4 regions of the Kitasatospora sp. NPDC058162 genome follow, and region 1 is predicted to be linked to each of the others. Evidence: riboswitches for the same ligand, from Rfam matches in the RefSeq annotation. Region 1 holds a riboswitch; each other region holds the start of a gene.
The links. A riboswitch is a leader RNA that binds a small molecule or an ion and turns the genes downstream of it on or off. The one in region 1 is predicted to bind cyclic di-AMP.
Positions count from the first base shown of each region.

Region 2: it holds a riboswitch for cyclic di-AMP, as region 1 does, so the genes downstream of both, ACFVXG_RS05470 (hypothetical protein) here and ACFVXG_RS41590 (peptidoglycan DD-metalloendopeptidase family protein) in region 1, are expected to answer to the same signal.
Region 3: it holds a riboswitch for cyclic di-AMP, as region 1 does, so the genes downstream of both, ACFVXG_RS06325 (transglycosylase family protein) here and ACFVXG_RS41590 (peptidoglycan DD-metalloendopeptidase family protein) in region 1, are expected to answer to the same signal.
Region 4: it holds a riboswitch for cyclic di-AMP, as region 1 does, so the genes downstream of both, ACFVXG_RS44580 (M23 family metallopeptidase) here and ACFVXG_RS41590 (peptidoglycan DD-metalloendopeptidase family protein) in region 1, are expected to answer to the same signal.

Region 1 is NZ_JBHVUS010000046.1:39,516-43,946, forward strand. Features, by position in the region: gene ACFVXG_RS41585 (MFS transporter) at 1-1,138, opposite strand, end outside; cyclic di-AMP (ydaO/yuaA leader) riboswitch at 1,536-1,719, shown strand; gene ACFVXG_RS41590 (peptidoglycan DD-metalloendopeptidase family protein) at 1,722-2,678, shown strand; gene ACFVXG_RS41595 (APC family permease) at 3,087-4,431, shown strand, end outside.
Region 2 is NZ_JBHVUS010000002.1:436,183-440,613, forward strand. Features, by position in the region: gene ACFVXG_RS05455 (alpha/beta hydrolase-fold protein) at 1-250, shown strand, start outside; gene ACFVXG_RS05460 (MoaF N-terminal domain-containing protein) at 366-695, opposite strand; gene ACFVXG_RS05465 (esterase/lipase family protein) at 967-2,268, shown strand; cyclic di-AMP (ydaO/yuaA leader) riboswitch at 2,517-2,641, shown strand; gene ACFVXG_RS05470 (hypothetical protein) at 2,643-4,061, shown strand; gene ACFVXG_RS05475 (hypothetical protein) at 4,174-4,431, opposite strand, start outside.
Region 3 is NZ_JBHVUS010000002.1:639,800-644,230, forward strand. Features, by position in the region: gene ACFVXG_RS06310 (glycoside hydrolase family 13 protein) at 1-73, shown strand, start outside; gene ACFVXG_RS06315 (LacI family DNA-binding transcriptional regulator) at 99-1,118, shown strand; gene ACFVXG_RS06320 (hypothetical protein) at 1,249-1,449, opposite strand; gene ACFVXG_RS06325 (transglycosylase family protein) at 1,656-2,918, opposite strand; cyclic di-AMP (ydaO/yuaA leader) riboswitch at 2,926-3,096, opposite strand; gene ACFVXG_RS06330 (hypothetical protein) at 3,575-4,431, opposite strand, start outside.
Region 4 is NZ_JBHVUS010000060.1:10,584-15,014, reverse strand. Features, by position in the region: gene ACFVXG_RS44595 (sensor domain-containing protein) at 1-18, opposite strand, end outside; gene ACFVXG_RS44590 (GNAT family N-acetyltransferase) at 134-730, opposite strand; gene ACFVXG_RS44585 (hypothetical protein) at 773-1,732, shown strand; gene ACFVXG_RS44580 (M23 family metallopeptidase) at 1,798-2,646, opposite strand; cyclic di-AMP (ydaO/yuaA leader) riboswitch at 2,659-2,817, opposite strand; gene ACFVXG_RS44575 (YiaA/YiaB family inner membrane protein) at 3,014-3,304, shown strand; gene ACFVXG_RS44570 (alpha/beta fold hydrolase) at 3,434-4,258, shown strand; gene ACFVXG_RS44565 (TetR/AcrR family transcriptional regulator) at 4,288-4,431, shown strand, end outside.

The DNA of each region.
Region 1 (4,431 bases):
GGGCGGCGGCGTTGTTGACGCCGCTGGCGATGCCCGCGTGCCGCACCTCGACGGCGGCCAGCACGGTCGCGGTCAGCGGCGCGACCAGCAGGGTCATCCCGGAGCCCATCACGGCGACCGCGGGCAGCACGTCCGCCCAGTAGGAGGAGCCGGGGCCGGTGCGCAGCATCAGCAGCACCCCGGCGGCGCACAGCAGCGGGCCGACGGTCAGCGGCAGGCGCGGGCCGATCCGCTTGCCGAGGCGCCCGGCGCGCGCGGACAGGGTCAGCATCAGCACCGTGATCGGCACCAGTGCGAAGCCGGAGACCAGCGGGGAGAAGCCCGAGACGATCTGCAGCTGCACCACCAGCAGGAAGAACACCCCGCTGAACGCCGCGTAGACACAGAGGGTGACCAGGTTCACGGCGGTGAACAGCCGGGAGGAGAACAGTCCGAGCGGCAGCATCGGGTCGGGCGCGCGCCGCTCGACGGCCACGAAGGCGGCGGCCAGCAGCAGGCCGATCGCGCCGGTGACCCAGACGACGGGGGACAGCCCCTCCCCGGCGGCGGTGAGCGCGTAGGTGATCGCGCCGAGGGCGAGGGCGGCGAGCAGGGCGCCGGGCACGTCGAAGCGGCCGGTGGCGGACTCGTCCCGGCTCTCCGGGACGTAGCGGGAGGTCACCGCGATCACGGCGGCAGCCAGCGGCAGGTTCAGCAGGAAGATCCAGCGCCAGCCGGGGCCGTCCACCAGCCAGCCGCCGAGGAAGGGGCCGACGGCCGCCGACACCCCGCCCAGGCCGGACCAGAGGCCGACCGCCGCCGAGCGGTCGTCCGGGTGGAAGACCGCCTGGAGCATGGCGAGCGAGCCCGGGGTGAGCAGCGCCCCGCCGATGCCCTGGACGGCGCGGGCGGCGATCAGCACGTGGATGGTCGGGGCGGCGGCGCAGGCCGCGGAGGCGACGGCGAACCAGACCACGCCGATCAGGAAGACCCGGCGCCGTCCGTAGCGGTCGCCGAGGGCGCCGCCGAGCAGGATCAGGCCGGCCAGGGTGAGCAGATAGGCGTTCAGGGTCCATTGCAGGGAGGCGAGGGAGGCGCCGAGGTCGGCGCCGATCCGGGGCAGGGCGACGTTCACCACCGTGCCGTCGAGCATCGCCATGCTGGAGCCGAGCACCGTTGCGAGGAGTACCCAGCGACCCTGTGCGGTGCCGAGGCGCAGGGTGCCGGCTTGAGAGGTGGCCACGGGCCGAATCCTGCGCCCGCCGGGGTGTACGTGACAAGGGTCACCGGGTGGTGTGTCGGCCGGTGGCGGTGCGTGAGCGAAGGGTCGCGCAGGGGTGGCCCGGTCGGCGCAGCGTCGTGGATCAGTGGCTCCGGGTGAATGGATTGTGCACGTACGGTACAGCGGATCATTCGGAGGGTGACGGTGGCGGCGGGGTTGGTTGCGGATTCAAGAGATCGACATTGCTTCACCTGAACGGATGAGTTTTAGTTCAGCGACCGCCCGGCCAGCCCGGGCGGATCCACCGGGTGGAACGCCGAGTCCTGCCGCTGCCCGGTGGCTCGCACTGAACTCTGTACGGCAGGAGCGGGGGACCCACAGGTAAGTCGCCGGACCGGAGTTCGCGCCTTTTCAGGGCACGGACGACCAGGACCGGCTTGGGGTGAAGCCGCGCATGCGGCCGGGCAACTCCAGCCCGAACCCGACAGCTCACCTCGCAGGCGTCGGAGAGGAAAATTCCATGCCTGCACAGGCTCGTCGTATCGCCCTGCCCCGTGCCGCCCGCATCGGCATCGCCACCGCCGTCACCGGCGTCTCGTTCGTCCTGCCGCTCGTGACCGCGATGAGCGCCCAGGCGGACACCGCCCCGGCGGCCGCCGCCGCCCCGGCCGCCCCGGCCGCTTCGCAGGCCGCCGCTCCGGCCGCCGCCCAGGGGAGCTACCGCGTCGTCAGCGGTGACACCCTGTCGCAGATCGCCGACACCAAGCACGTCGAGGGCGGCTGGCACGCGCTGTACGAGCAGAACCGCTCGGTGGTCGGTGCCGACCCGAACCTGATCTTCCCCGGTCAGCAGCTGGCCCTCGCGGGCCACGCCGCTGACGCCGCGAAGCCCGCGGCCCCGGCCGCCGCCCCGGCCCCGGCGAAGCCGGCCAAGCCGGTCAAGCCCGCCGCCGCGGACTCCCAGGTGCAGGTCCAGACCGAGGCTGCCAAGCCGGGTGCTCAGCTGCAGACCCAGGTCCAGACCGCCGCCCCGGCCCAGGCCGTCACCGCCGCCCCGGTCGCCGCCACCTCCGGCTACCTCGCCCCGGTCGCCAACCCCGTGCTGGGCGAGGCCTACGGCGTGGCCGGCTCGATGTGGGCCTCCGGCCACCACACCGGCCAGGACTTCGTCGCCTCCACCGGCACCCCGCTGCGCGCCGTCGCCAACGGCGTGGTGGTGAAGGCCGGTTACGACGGCGCCTACGGCAACGAGGTCGAGATCCAGCTCGGCGACGGCAAGTACGCCCAGTACGCGCACCTGTCCTCGATCGGCGTGAGCGTTGGTCAGACCGTCACCGCCGGCCAGCAGCTCGGCCTCTCCGGTGCGACCGGCAACGTGACCGGCCCGCACCTGCACTTCGAGATCCGTACCGGTCCGGAGTACGGCTCGGACATCGACCCGGTCGCCTACCTGCGGGCGCACGGCGTCGCGCTCTGACCCACCCGGTCCTTCCGCAGGACCTTCTGAACCACCGCTGATGCGGGGCGAATCGACCGCCCGGGATGGTCATGTCGGGTGACCGCTCGACCGGGTGATCGCCGCACCAGTGGACCTGGGCGCGGGACACGCCCATGGCCGGCCCGGCCGTGCGAGACACCTCTCTCTCGCGCGGCCGGGCCGGCTGCTTCCGTTTCCCGGCCCGGGTGTTCCCGGCTCGGGGTGTTCTCGGCGTTCTTCGTGTTCTCGGTGTTCTCGGCGTTCGAGGTGTCGAACGCGGCGTCAACCCCGGGCGCGGACCGGCTGGTTGCGGCTGTTTGCGGGCCGTCCGCGATGTGCCGATCCTGGCGGCAGTCAGCGCCCGGCCGGTCCGGCGGGCGGGAGCGCCCGGGTGGACGAGGAGGCCGGATGGCCGTGCGGAGCGGGGACGTGGTCGGGGAACGGGCCCGGTCGGGCGGGGTCGACCGGCTGAAGCCGGACTCGGTCGGCCTGGTGGGCGTGGTGTTCATGGCGGTCGCCAGTGCCGCCCCGATCACCGCCATGACGGGGAACCTGCCGATCATCGTCGGGCAGGGCAACGGGGTCGGCGCGCCGGCCGCGTACGTCCTGGTGACCGTGGTGCTCACCGTGTTCTCGGTCGGGTACGTGGCGATGGCCCGGCACCTCACGGCGGCCGGGGCGTTCTACGGGTACATCTCGCACGGGCTGGGCCGGGTGGTCGGGATGGGCTCGGGGCTGCTCGCGGTGCTGGCGTACATCGTCTTCGAGGCCTCGGTCGTCGGCTTCTTCGCGTACTCGCTGCGGGGACTGGTCCGTTCGCAGCTGGGCGTGGACCTCGGCTGGGGCTGGTACGCGCTGGCCGGGGTGGCGGTGATCGGGGTGATGGCCTGGTTCGACCTGCACCTGACGACGAAGGTGCTCGGGGTGGCGCTGGTGCTGGAGGTCGGGGTGCTGGGCGCGGTCTCGCTGGCCGTGCTGGCCTCCGGCGGCGGTCCGGAGGGCATCGTCGGCGAGGCGGTGAACCCGCTGAACGCGCTGAACGGGGTGGGGGGTTCGGGCACGGCCGGGGCCGGGCTGGGACTGTTCTTCGCGTTCTGCTCCTGGGTGGGCTTCGAGTCGACCGCGATGTACGGGGAGGAGTCGCGCGATCCCAAGCGGGTGGTGCCGCGGGCGACCATGGTGTCGGTGATCGGGATCGGGCTGTTCTACGTCTTCGTGTCCTGGATGATCCTGTCCGGCAACGGCGTTGAGCACGCGATCGCGGTGGCGGGCGGGGCGGTGCCGGGCAAGGACGGGAACAGCCTGTTCTTCGACCCGCTGGGGGAGCACCTCGGCGCCTGGGCGGTGACGCTGTTCCAATGGCTGGTCGTCACCGGCTCGTTCGCCTGCGCGATGGCCTTCCACCAGTGCGCCGCACGGTACTTGTACGCGATCGGGCGGGAGGGGCTGCTGCACCCGGCGCTCGGGCGGACCCACCCGCGGCACGGTTCGCCGTACGTGGCCTCGGTCGTGCAGTCGGGGATCGCGGCCGGGCTGGTGCTGGCGTTCCTGGCGGCGGGGATGGACCCGTACGTCCATCTGTTCACGCTGCTGGCCCTGTTGGGGACGATGGCGATCCTGGTCGTGCAGACGCTCTGCTCCTTCGCGGTGGTGGGGTACTTCCATGTGCAGGGCCGGCACCCGGAGACCGCGCACTGGTGCCGGACGCTGGTCGCGCCGCTGGTCGGCGGGGTGGCGATGGGCGCGGTGGTGG
Region 2 (4,431 bases), on a different contig from region 1:
CGTGCTGCTGGCCGGCACCAAGAAGGGCGACGGCAACTACAAGCAGGACACCGAGGCGTTCATCGACGCGGTGCAGAGCCCGATGAAGGTCTCCTACAGCATGCTCGAGAACGGCGGCCACAACTTCGAGACCTGGAGTGCCCTGCTGCCGTCCTCGCTGGAGTGGCTGTCCCAGCACCTCAAGGTCCCGAACCAGCCGGGCCACCCGGGTCAGGCGAATCAGCCGAACCAGCCGGGCCAGGCCGTCTGAGCCGTCCACGGCGCCCACGCCGGCGGGGCACACCACGGCTGGCACACGACAGCGCGCACGACACCGAACCCCCGGGAGCCGCGGCTCCCGGGGGTTCAGTCCGTTCCGGCGCCGGTCAGGCGACCCGCTCCAGCGTCCCGGTGTGCAGCTGGCCGACCCGGCCGCCCTCGCCCTCGAAGGTCCAGAAGGCCCGTACGGTCAGTGCGTTGAGGTCCATCACGTGGCTCACGGTGATCCCGCTCTGCTCCGTCCAGCTGATGAAGTAGATCTCCGGTGCGACTTCGGCCACGTGCAGCCGCACGTCCTCCCACTGGCCCGCCGACTCGCCGAGACCCTCCCAGCGCAGCCGGGTGCCGTCGGCCGAGTAGGAGTTGCGGAAGGCTGCGCCGTTGTCGGCCCGGAAGACGTAGGTACGGCCGGCGAAGGCGGGCAGGGACGCGGTCATGGTGGGGCGGGACCTCTTTTCTGGAGCGGGGGACGGGTGGTGCGGACCGTGCGGGTGGTGCGGGTACTGCGGGTGGGACAGGTCGTACAGTGCGGGCCCCGGTGCTCTTGTGCACCGCGGAAAATCCCAGGGTTCCAATTTATCCGACCGGGCGGACTTCGGGCGGCCCCGCGCCACGGCGGCCACGGTACGGTCCGCCACCGCCGTACTGCTCACCGTGTGCGACCGGCACATGGGCGCGGACCGGGCGCCGGTCCTACCGTCCACGCCCATGAGACGTACCCCCACCCGTAGCCGCGTCCCCGCCGCGCTCGCCGCGCTGCTCCTGACCCTCACCGCCCTGCTCCTCGGCGCCCCCACCGCCGGAGCAGCGGCCACCCCCGCTACCGCAGCCGTCCCCGCCGTCCCCGCCGCCCCCCTCACCCTCGAAGCGACCTTCCCCACCCCCGGCAACGGCTGGGCCAGGGTCGAGCGCTACCTCGACCCCACCCCGGGCTTCCGCACCGAGCAGTTCCCCGCCGATGGCCGGGGCGACCAGGACGGCGCCCGCCGCACCTACTTCGGCACCGGCGAGCCCTCCTCCGGCCGCTTCCTGCTGTACTCCGCCGCCGGATGGGACGCCGGCGGCACCGGTACCCCCGTCCTGCTGGTCCACGGCGCCAACGACAACGCCGACCGCGCCTGGGCGAACCCGGGGGAGGGCGGCACCTGCGGGGCGTCCGCCTGCCCGTCCACCGGTCTCGCCCAGTACCTGGCGGGCGGCGGGCACCGGGTGTTCGCCATCGGGTTCGCCCACAAGCACGGCGACAACCTGCTCCAGGCCCAGGCCGTCGGGGACGCGATCGCGCTGATCCGGGCCCGGCTCGGGGTGCCCCAGGTCGACGTGGTGGCCTGGAGCAAGGGCGAGGTGGCCGCCCGGGCGTACGTGTCCTCGGTGCGCCCGTCCTGGGGGCGGGCGTACGCGGGCGACGTGCGCCGACTGGTCACCCTCGGCGGGCCGCACGGCGGGCTCGACTACGTGTACGCGCACGGCTGGGACTTCGACCCGGCGATCTGGCCGGCCTGCGGCGGCACGGCAAACGCGCCGTCCCCGCACCTGACCATGACCTGCTACGGCACGTACACCGCGCAGCCCTGCCTCGGGGTGCTGCCGACCGGCGGCAGCGACTGCTACCCGGGCCAGCGCCAGCTGCTCGCCCGCTGGGACGCCGTCTACGGGGTGGACACCACCGCCCAGGACTGGTGGACCACCTACTACGGCGGCCAGGGCTTCTACACCTCCGGGCAGGGCATCCATGCGGCCATCGACGCCGGCTCGCTGATCGCCCCGCTCCAGCGGGCCGGGATCCCCGCCTCGGTGCCCACCTACCTGCTCGCGGGTGGCGCCGCGGACATCCCGGGCGTGCTCGACGAGAACCGCGGGCCCAGCGACGGCATCGTGTTCACCGCGAGCGCCCTGGACACCACCGGCATCGGCACGGTCGGCGGCACCCGGCTGCTCACCGGGCTCAACCACCTGGAGCTGGCCTGGTCGCCGGACGCCGAAGCCCAGGTGGCGGCCTGGCTCGGCTGAACCCCCACCGCCGCGGCGGCGGACCAGGGGGCGACGCGTTTGATCAACTCGGCCGCCACGCAGTGTCGTTGATCGACACCACTGTGAGCTGTGCGACAACCGGCTTGATCGGGTTGTCCGTTCACGGACGGCCTGCCTAGCCTGCAACCGTCGTCCGCTGTCGCGGACCCCGCCGCCGGGACGCCGAGTCCCGTCCACCCGCCGGCGGGCACCCGAGCACCACAGCGGACGGGAGCGGGGGAACCAAGGTCAGCGCCCGGCCCGTACGCATCGTCGTGCGGGCCGAGGCTAGGGGTGAAGCCGCTCCACAGGCGGCCGGGCAACTGCAGCCCGAATCCGACAGCTCACCTCGCAGGCGTGGCAGAGGACACCCCATGCACCAGCCTGCCCGGCGCCGTCGCGCGCCCCGCCACGCCCTTCCGTCACACCGCAGCCGCAACGCCGCCCTCGCGGCCACCGGGGCGCTCGCCATCGCCGGCGCCGGGCTGTTCGGACTGCCGTCCGTCTCCGGCGCCCAGGCCGCCACCGGGCCGACCGTCACCCAGGACCGGCTCGGGCCCGCCACCATGGTCGCCGGCCGGGCCACCACCGCCTCGCTGAGCCTGCACTCCTCGTCCTGCTTCACCGCCAGGACCGTCGGCGTCGGCGTGCGCGACGCGCGCGGCACCAACCTGGACTTCCCGGGCAACGCCACCAACGTGCAGCTCTGCCCGAGCGGGCTCAGCTTCACCAGCGGCGCGCGCACCCTGCCCGCCGGGACGTACACCCAGTTCGGCTTCTGGCAGGACCTCGGCGGCAGCTGGCACAACCTGCCCTCGCAGCAGCTGGTGGTCTCCCGCACCGGTGCGCCGACGCCGACCGCGACTCCGACCGCGACTCCGACGCCGAGCGCCACCGCGACGCCCACGGCCACCGCGACCCCGAGCGCCAAGCCGTCCCCGACGGCCACCGTCACCCCCACTCCCACTCCCACCGCCACCGCGACGCCGACCGCCAAGCCGACCCCGACGACGGCGCCGACCACCGCGCCGACCACGGCCCCGAGCCCGACCGCGAGCCCGAGCGCCACCGCGACCCCGAGCACCCCGGCGCCGTCCTCCCCGATCGCCGGCAAGTCGCTGACCTGGTCCGACGAGTTCAACAGCCCGATCGACTGGGGCCAGCGCTGGGTCGGCGACAAGAGCAGCGCGTACAAGTACGGGAACCACAACCCGGACGACAACAAGCTCGACTGGCTGAACAAGAACAACGTCACCGTCGCGAACGGCGTCGCCACCTTCACCGCCACCCCGGGCGGGCCCACCCTGGAGAACGGCCAGCAGTCCTGGAACACCGGCTTCCTGACCACCGAGGGCTCCGCCGAGGGCTTCCAGGTCAAGACCGGCGACTACGCCGAGACCCGGGTCAAGCTGCCCGCCGGCACCGGCGCCTGGCCCGCCCTGTGGACCTGGAAGAACGGCAACGGGGAGATCGACTCCTTCGAGTACCACCCCGACAACCCGAACCTGCTGGAGCTGACCAACCACGTCAACCCCGGCAACCCCGACTACTACACCGACCCGAGCGCCGTCGCCGCCGACCAGTGGGTGACCATCGGCACCTACTACGGCGCCAACTCGGTGGACTGGTACGTCAACGGCGTCAAGGTGTTCTCGGACGGCAAGGGCGTGGGCGCCAACTTCTCGGCGTACCTGATCCTCAACCTCTCGGTGAGCGCCGGCAAGTACCACCCGGCCCCGCAGGGGAACACCCCGATCACCATGGCCGCCGACTACGTCCGCGTCTACCGGTAGCCACGTCCACCGGTGAGCGCCTCCACCGGTAGCCACGAACCCGCCCCACCGGTCACCGGAAGCCCGGCAGCCGCTCGCCGGCGCCCGGTGACCGGTGGGGCGTTCCGGTCCGTCAGTCGCCCGGCGTCTCGATGACCCTGATGTCGAACTCCTCCCGGTGGCCCCTGCCACCGGGGTCGTCCGCGCTGCGCACCTCGACCGAGCCGCCCTCCAGGACCCCGAACGGCAGGTCGTCGGAGAGTCGGACCGGGACGAGGGCGGTCACGCTGCGCCCGTCCGGCAGCCCGGGACCGAACACGCAGCGCACCTGCCTGCCGCGCGAGACGACCGCACAGTCCTCGGGGAAGTACGGGCCCTCCGGGATCACCCC
Region 3 (4,431 bases), on a different contig from region 1:
CTCGACCGAACTCGTGGTGGACGGCGGCGAGACCGTGCTCGCACCGGACAGCACCGGCTGGTGGGCGGTCTGACGTGGGTGCAATAGGCTCTGGGCCCGTGACTACGGCGCGACTCTCAGACATCGCGGCGCAGGCGGGGGTCAGCGAAGCCACCGTCTCCCGCGTACTCAACGGCAAGGCGAACGTCTCCGCCGCGACCCGGCAGACCGTGCTGGCCGCGCTCGACGTGCTCGGCTACGAGCGGCCGACCCGGCTGCGCCAGCGCAGTGCGGGCCTGATCGGGCTGATCACACCGGAGTTGAGCAACCCGATCTTCCCCGCCCTGGCGCAGGTGATCGAGCAGGTGCTCAGCCGGCACGGGTACACCCCGGTGCTGTGCACCCAGACGCCCGGCGGGTCCACCGAGGACGAACTGGTCGAGATGCTGGTCGACCGGGGCGTGGCGGGCATCGTCTTCGTCTCCGGGCTGCACGCCGACTCCACGGCGGACCACGACCGCTACGCCCGGCTGTCCGGGCGCGGGGTGCCGTTCGTGCTGATCAACGGCTACAGCGAGAAGATCGACGCGCCGTTCATCTCGCCGGACGACCGGTCCGCGATGTGGATGGCCGTCCAGCACCTGGCCGAGCTCGGGCACGAGCGGATCGGCCTGGCGGTCGGGCAGCGGCGGTACGTGCCGGTGCTGCGCAAGATCGAGGGCTTCACCGCGGCGATGCGGGAGGTGCTCGGGCGCAGCCGGGAGGAGGCCGAGGAGCTCGTCCACCACACGCTGTTCAGCGTGGAGGGCGGGCACGCGGCGGCCGGCGCGCTGCTCGACAAGGGCTGCACGGCGATCGTCTGCGGCAGCGACATGATGGCGCTCGGGGCGATCCGGGCGGTGCGCCAGCGCGGGCTGTCGGTGCCGCACGACGTGTCGGTGGTCGGCTTCGACGACTCGCCGCTGATCGCCTTCACCGAGCCGCCGTTGACCACGATCCGCCAGCCGGTCGAGGCGATGGCGACGGCGGCGGTGGACGCGCTGCTGGAGGAGGTCGGCGGGAACTCCGCCCAGCGCGGGGAGTTCATGTTCCAGCCGGAGCTGGTGATGCGGGGCTCCACCGGGGCCTGCGCGCGCTGAGGCCGGGCGGACCGGGCCAACTGACGGGCCCCGGAGGGCGGTTGCTCTCCGGGGCCCGTCGGCGTGTGGTGGCCCTTCGGCTCCCGCGGCCGGCTCGGCCTTCTCGGGCGGTCGCGCGGCCGGCGGGCGGTCAGCCCTCCTGGGCGGCCGGGCGGTCGGTGGAGACCCGGTGGCCGTCGGCCGCTTCGCCGGTCCGGGTCTCGGTGCGGCGGCCGCGGGCCAGGTAGTCGCGCACGACCAGTTCGACGGCGTCCTGCGGGTTCTTGGTGCCGGAGAGCAGCATCGCGTCGATCGCGAGGTTCGCGTCGAGGGTGATGGTGACCTGGGCCATGGTGACTCCTCCTCGGGTGCAGAGCAGCAGCATGCCCCGCGGGCCGGAGTTTGACCATGCGGAATCCGGGCGTTCGGCTTCCGGCGGCGGCGCGTCGCGCGGGTGCGTCGCGTGGGTACTTCCCGCGGGTACGCCGGAGCCCCGGGAGGAGCGAGCGAGCTCTTCCCGGGGCTTCGGCGTCAGCTGTTCGCGGTTACTCAGATACGTCAGACCCGGCCGGCGAAGTCCGGGGCCCAGTTGGCGACGGTCTGCAGGCGGACGCCCACGCTCGGGTTGGCGGCCTCGACGTACTGGCCGTTGCCGACGTAGATGCCGACGTGGTAGACGCCGGAGTCCTGGCCGTTGTTCGACCAGAACAGCAGGTCGCCCGGCTGCAGGCTGTCCAGCGACACGTGGGTGCTGGCGGCGGCCTGGTCGGCGGCGACGCGCGGGATGTTGATGCCCGCGGCGCGCAGCGCGGCCTGGGTCAGGCCGGAGCAGTCCCAACCGCCGTTGCCGGTGCCGCCGTAGACGTACGCCTGGCCGACCTTCGACTCGGCGAAGGAGACCGCGGCGGCCATGCTGCCGGAGGCGGCCGGGGCCGCGGCCGGGGTCTGCGCCTGGGCGGCCGGCTTCGACGCGGGCTTCTGGGCGGCCGGCTTGGCGTTCACGGCACCGCCGTTCGAGGCCTGACCGGCCTTCTGCGAGCGGTTGAACCAGGTGAAGTCCGAGCCGGACTTGGTGGCGGACTGGTCGGCCTGGGCCGAGGCGTCGTCACCGAAGGTCAGCTGCTCGCCCGGGTAGATGGTGTCCGGGCCCTCGGTGAGGGTGCTGCGGTTGAGCTCGTACAGCCGCTGCCAGCCGCCCTGGACGTTGTGCTTGTCGGCGATCGAGGACAGCCAGTCGCCGTCGACCACGGTGTAGCCGGCGGCCTGGGCCTGGGCCTGCTGCTTCTTGGCCCAGGTGCTGTTGGCGGAGTCGCCGGAGGCCTGCGCCTGGTCCTGCGCGGGCGCGGCCGGCTTGGCGGGCTTCGCGGCCGGGGTGCCGGTCTGGGCGGGCTTGGCGGCGGGCTTGGCGGCCGCGGAGCCGGCCGAGGTGTCGACGGAGGCGGCGGCGCCGCCCTTGGTCAGCCCGGCCTGGACGGAGCAGACCGGCCAGGCGCCGGGGCCCTGCGAGGCGAGGACCTTCTCGGCGACGGCGATCTGCTGGTCCTTGGTGGCCTGGTTGGCCTGCGGGGCGTAGGCGTTGCCGCCGAAGGCCGCCCAGGTGCTGGAGGTGAACTGGAGGCCGCCGTAGAAGCCGTTGCCGGTGTTGATGCTCCAGTCGCCGCTGCTCTCGCACTGGGCGACCTTGTCCCAGGTGGAGACGGGGGCGGCGTTCGCGGTGCCGGTGGTCAGGCAGGGGATGGTGAGGCCGACGCCCGCGACGCCGAGGGCGGCGATCACGCGACGGGTGCGGCTGGACAGGCGGTTGCCGTTGGAAGGCAGCATGAAGACGCGGTCCTCTCCCACGCCTGCGAGGTGAGCTGTCGGATTCGGGCTGGAGTTGCCCGGCCGCGCTGTGGGCGCGGCTTCACCCCTAGCCCTGGACCGTTTCGGAAATCGGTCCGGGGCGGCTTACCTGTGGTTCCCCCGCTCCTGCCGTGATGCGTTTTCGCGCTTGCCAGGACATCCGACGGCAGGACTCGGCGTCGCGGATGAACTGGGTCCGTGTGGTCACGAACGGGGAGCACGTTAAGCAGACTTAAGTTCAAACTGCAAATACCTGTGATGCACATCACGGTTTAGTGAGAAACTCCAAATGGCGCGAAATTCATGATCGGAAATGATCGTTTTCCAGCAATATCGCGGCGGATTCTTGCAACTGGCTCCGCCTCAGAAACGAGATGACGGAGCGTTGGAGTGCAACAGGGGTGCGCCGGTGAGCCGGGGGGAGCGGCAGTGAATCGAGCGCCGGGCAATGCGCCGGCCCTTCATCGACAAATGTGCCGGAAACGGACATTGCATGGCATTGCCCGCTTAGCTCCCTTTAGTTCTGCAGTGGGGCGAATCAGAACACGTCGAAAGGGCCCGGAACGAAGTCGTTCCGGGCCCTTGGGTGGTGCGGGTCCGCCGGCGGTGGCCGGCGGGGGTACGACCGGCCTGTGTCAGCCCTCCACGGGCCCTTCGGCGGCCGCGTGGGCGCGGCGGGAGCCCTCCCCGGCCCCGCCGGTGGCGGCGGCCTCCGCCTCGGCCTCGGCGAGCTCCTCCGCCGTCGGCGTCGGCAGCGCGGCCAGGTAGGTGGAGGCGATCAGCTGGCCGACGGTCGGGTAGGCGCCGAGCGGCGCCGCCGACGGGCAGCCGGTCTCCTCGGCGGCCGTGGCGAGCAGTTCGGAGTCCGCCTCAGGGCCGATGACGAGCGGGGCCAGTGCCGGGCGCTCGGAGCCGGTCTCCTTGAGGTGGTTGACGGCCGCGGCGACCGAGCCGGGCACGTCGAGCGCGGCGGCGACGACCGGGACGGCCAGCCGGGCGGCCAGCAGTACGCCGGTGATCCCGGCCGCGGCGGCCGCGTCCTCGCCGCCGACGGTGGTCAGGACCACGCCGTCCGCGGCGGTCGCGATGGCGAACAGCCGGGCCCGGTCGGCCCGGGCCAGCCCGGCCTCGGACAGCCGGACGTGGACGGCCTCGGCGAGCAGCGGGTGCGGGCCCAGGGCGTCGGTGACGGTCGCGCCGTACTCGGCGGCGAGGGCGTGAAGTCCGGTCAGGAAGTCGTGCGGGCCCGGGACCAGCGGCACCACGACGGGCGTCGGCAGTCCGGCCTCGGCGGCCGTCGCCAGCAGCTCCGCGACGGTGCGCTCCTCCGAGGCCTCGGTGCCGGCGGTCGGGAGGTAGCCGACCGCGGCCTGGACGCCGGTGTGCTCGCTGCGGACGATCGACAGCAGCTCCTCGACGACCGAACGGGACTCGGGCCCCGCGGACGCCGGAACGGCGAGCACCAGGGCCGGCGAGCCGGTGCGGATCTCGG
Region 4 (4,431 bases), on a different contig from region 1:
GCTTCCGCTGCTGCTCATCTCCCGGCCCCCGGCCCCTCGTCGTTCTCGCGTCGTTCCCACTCGCTGACGTGTTCCAGTCTGGCCGGGGCTCGGCCCGGCAAACATCCGGGGGACCGGCGGATCGGGGGTGGGGTTAACCCCCCTGTCGCGGACCGGAGGGGTCGGCCGGGCCGGTCCACTCGTCGGCGAGCAGCGAGTACTGGTACGAGTCGCGCCAGACGCCGCCCTTGTGGAGGTCGTGCCGGACGTGCCCCTCCAGCCGGAAGCCGAGCCGGGTGAGCACCTTGGCCGAGGCCGCGTTCTCCACGTCGACGCGGGCGGCCAGCCGGTGCAGGCCGAGCACTCCGAAGGAGAACCCGCAGAGCAGTCCGGCGATCTCGCCCGCGTAGCCGCGGCCCCACACCGGGCGACTGAGCACGTACCCGAGGTAGGCGGAGCGGTACGTGCCGAGGGTGAGGCTGGCGTGCGCGACCGGCAGCGCGTCCTCCGGGTCCTCGGCGTCCTCCCGCCGGACCACGGCGAGCCGGTAGGTGTGCCGCTCCTCGGCCATCGCCTCCTCCAGGTAGAGCTCCAGCTGGTCGGCACAGGTCTCGCGGTCGCGCGGCTCGAAGGGGAGGTAGCGGGTCACCTCCGGGTCGCCGTACAGCGCGTGCAGCGCGTCCAGTTCCTCCGGGGTGTGGTGGTACTCGCGGATCGCGAGCCGGGGGCCGGTGAGGCGTACGGGGACCATGGCTGCCGACCCTACCCGCGTCCGGCGACTACCGTTCGGAGCATGAACGACGAAGACCTGCGGCTCGCCCCGCGCACCAGGGCCGCCGACCTGCTCGCCTGGGCGGCCGGGCAGGACCGCGCGCCGGTGGCCGAAGCGCCGCTGCGCACGGTGCTGGCGCTACTGGAGCTGGGCGAGGGCAGGATGCACGACGGCTGGCCCGAACTGACCTCCGACGCGGTGGAGCACCTGCTGTACGAGCGGCTCCACCTCTACGTCCAACCCGCGCCGGAGGAGGACCCGTTCGCCTACGGCGCGGCCGTACGGCTGCTGGTCGACCACCAGCGGGCCGCGAAGCGGCTCAACGCCAAGCGCCAGGAGCGGCTGCACGCCGAGGCCGAGTGGCAGGGCGAGGTCGCGGTCGGGCTGCTGCGCCGCGCCGACCTGGTGACCTGGCCCCGGCTGTACGCGGTGCTGCTGCACGCCCACGGGGTGGACGTGACGGACCCCGCGGCCGTCCGGGACTGGCTGACCGGCTTCGCCGGGCTCGATGAGGAGGAGCGGCTGGCCTGGTACGGGGCGCTGGGGCCGACCGGCTGGCTGGACGAACCGGACGAGCAGGGCTGGGGGCCGGGCCGGGTGCTGTCCGTCGGCATGGCCACCGACGGCGCGCGGCGGCTGCTGGAGCACGGCCTGATGCGGCGCAGCTACCGCAACCTGGCCGAGTTGAACGCGCTGGGGCGCCCGATGCCGGACGAACTGGCCGGGGGCTTCGAGGAGTTCGAGGCGGCGGCGGCCGAGGCGGCGCTCGACCTGCTCGGCGACTGGACGGTGCCCGGGCTGGCGCGGCTGCTGGTGGAGGAGTTCCCGGAGCTCGCGCCGGAGCCGGGGGCGGCCGAGATCGACGCCTATCTGGCGCAGCTGCCCGCGGCGGAGTCGGCGGAGTCGGTGGAGTCGGCGGCTGCGACGGCTGCGGCTGCGGCGGCGGAGCCGGAAGCTTCGGCGGAGCAGCCGGCGGAGTGAGCCGATGACGCGGAAGGGCCCCGGGCGACGCGCCCGGGGCCCTTCCGTACGGTCTTCGGCGGTGCTTACGGGTTGAGGCCGTGCTGCTGGAGCCAGGTCTCCGGGTCGACCGGGGCGCCGCCGCCGGGGCGGACCTCCAGGTGCAGGTGCGGGCCGGTGACGTTGCCGGTCGCGCCGACCTTGCCGATCTGCTGGCCGGAGGTGACCTTGCCGGAGCCCTGGATGATCGAGGAGAGGTGGCAGTACCAGATCTCGGTGCCGTCGGGCAGGGTCTCGACGATCCGGTAGCCGTACGAGCCGGACCAGCCGGCCGAGGTGATGGTGCCCTGGCCGACCGCGTGGACCGCGGTGCCGGTGTCGGCGGCGAAGTCCAGGCCGGTGTGCAGGTGGGCCCAGTAGCGGGCGCTCTGGCCGTAGTGGGCGGAGAGGTTGTAGTCCTTCACCGGCAGGGTGAGGGCGGCGGCCTTGGCCCGCTCGGCCTCCTCGGCGGCGCGCTTGGCCTCCGCCTCCTTGGCGGCGGCCTTGGCCTCGGCCTCCTGGGCGGCCTGCACCCGGGCGCCCTCCTCGGCGGCGGTGCGCTGGCTGTCGGCCTGCTGCTGGATGCGGGCGGCGAGCGCGAGGCCGGGGTCGGCGGCCAGGGCGACCGGCGCCTCGTCCGGGGTCTCGATGGCGGGCGCGGCGGCCGGGGTCGCGGAGGCGAAGCCGGTGGCACCCAAGGTGGCGGCGACGGCGGTGACGCCGAGCAGCGGGGAGGCTCCGCGGGTCTGACGCGGCATCCGGTGGCGGTTGGCCTCGGCCTCCGGGGCGAAGTCCTCCGGAGCGAAGGACTCTGGGCCGTCCGGGCCGGGGTGGTCGAGGAGCTGGGTACCGGCTGCGGGGCCGGCCGGGTGTGCCGGAGTGTGCGTCGACGCCACGGAGGCGCGCTCCTTTCCTTCCTTCGCGCCTACCGGGTTAGCTGACGGGTTCGGAGCAGGAAGGTCTCCTACGGCCGGGCCGGAGCCCCGCCGATTCACCCCAAGGAACGTGGTTCCCCGGCTCCCTGACCTGCCCGGAGGCCGGTCGGCGGGATTAGGCGACGGCGCACGGTGCCGTCTGGGTACGGCGTTGACGACCGCGCTGCGTTATCAAACGTTAATCCTAGGACGCTCTGATTCCAAGCCATCCGCCCGGGACGGCTGTGGAGCAGGTGATCGGACGTCAACGAACGACCCCTCGACCACCTGGCTCATCTGAGTACTCCTACTCATGTGCGACCCGACCGCCCCACCGCATCCTGGCGCCATGAGCGCACCGATGCAGTCACGGACCACGGCGGCGTACTTCGTCCAGGCCGTCCTCTCCTTCGCCATCTCCGGCACCGCCCTCGCGGCCGGGATCGCCTACCTGCCCGTCGGCGGCTGGACCCGGGCCTTCCTGGGGATCGGCCTCCTCTACACCGTCACCTCCTCGTTCACGCTGGCCAAGGTGGTCCGGGACCGGCAGGAGTCCTCGGACACCGTCGCCCGGGTCGACCAGGCCCGGCTGGAGAAGCTGCTCAGCGAGCACGACCCGTTCAGGGCCGAGGGAGTCTGAACGGGAGGACTTGGACGGTCGGCACTGCTGCCGCCGGCGGCCGGTTCGGACGGGGCGCTTGACGGCTAAGGCTATTAGCCTTAGCTTTATGGCTATCGGCAGCAACGACCGAGCCAGCGGAGGCCCACCATGAACGGCACCACCACCCCGAGCACCCAGTACCTCGACGTCCCCGGCGGCCGGCTCGCGTACGACGACACCCGGCAGGGCGACGGCACCCCCGTCGTCCTGCTCCCCGGGATGCTCGACTCCCGCCGCGCCTACCGGCACCTGCACCCGCTGCTCACCGCCGCCGGCCACCGGGTCATCACCATGGACGTGCGCGGCTTCGGCGAGTCCTCGATCGTCTGGGACGACTACAGCCCCGCCGCCGTCGCCACCGACGTCCTGGCCCTGCTCGACCACCTCGGCATCCAACGGGCCGTCCTGGTCGGGCAGTCCTACACCGGGGCCACCGTGGTCAAGGTCGCCGGCGACGCACCCCAGCGGGTCGCCGGTATCGCCCTGATCGACGCCTTCGTCGAATACCGGGCCAACGCCCTCATGCAGGGCGTCATGGTCGTCATGGGCGCCGCCATGGTCCGGTGGCCCGGCGTCTGGGGCTACTACCTGCGCAAGATGGCCTTCCCCGGCCCCCGCCCCGCCGACCTCGACGGCTACGTCGACGGACTGGTCGCCGCCCTGCGCACCCCCGGCCGCCGGACCGCCACCCGCGGCCACGTCACCGGCGACTCCGCGCCCATCGGCTGGTGCGCGGCCGTCCGCTGCCCCGCCCTCGTCCTCATGGGCAGCAAGGACCCCGACTTCCCGAAGCCCGAAGCCGTCGCCGACCTCCAGGCCGAGAAGCTCGGCGCCCGCAAGGTGATGATCGAAGGGTCCGGGCACTACCCGATGGCCGACAACCCCGCCGCCGTCGCCGACGCCCTGCTGCCCTTCCTCACCGAACTCGCCTGACCCCTCGCCCCCACGGAGAACCCGAAGCCATGCCCCGCGTAGGACTGACCCCCGACCAGGTCGTCGACCACGCCCTCGCCCTCATCGACAACCAGGGCACCGAAGCCCTCACCCTCGCCGCCGTCGCCACCCGGGCGGGCGTCGCCACCCCCTCGCTGTACAAGCACGTCAGC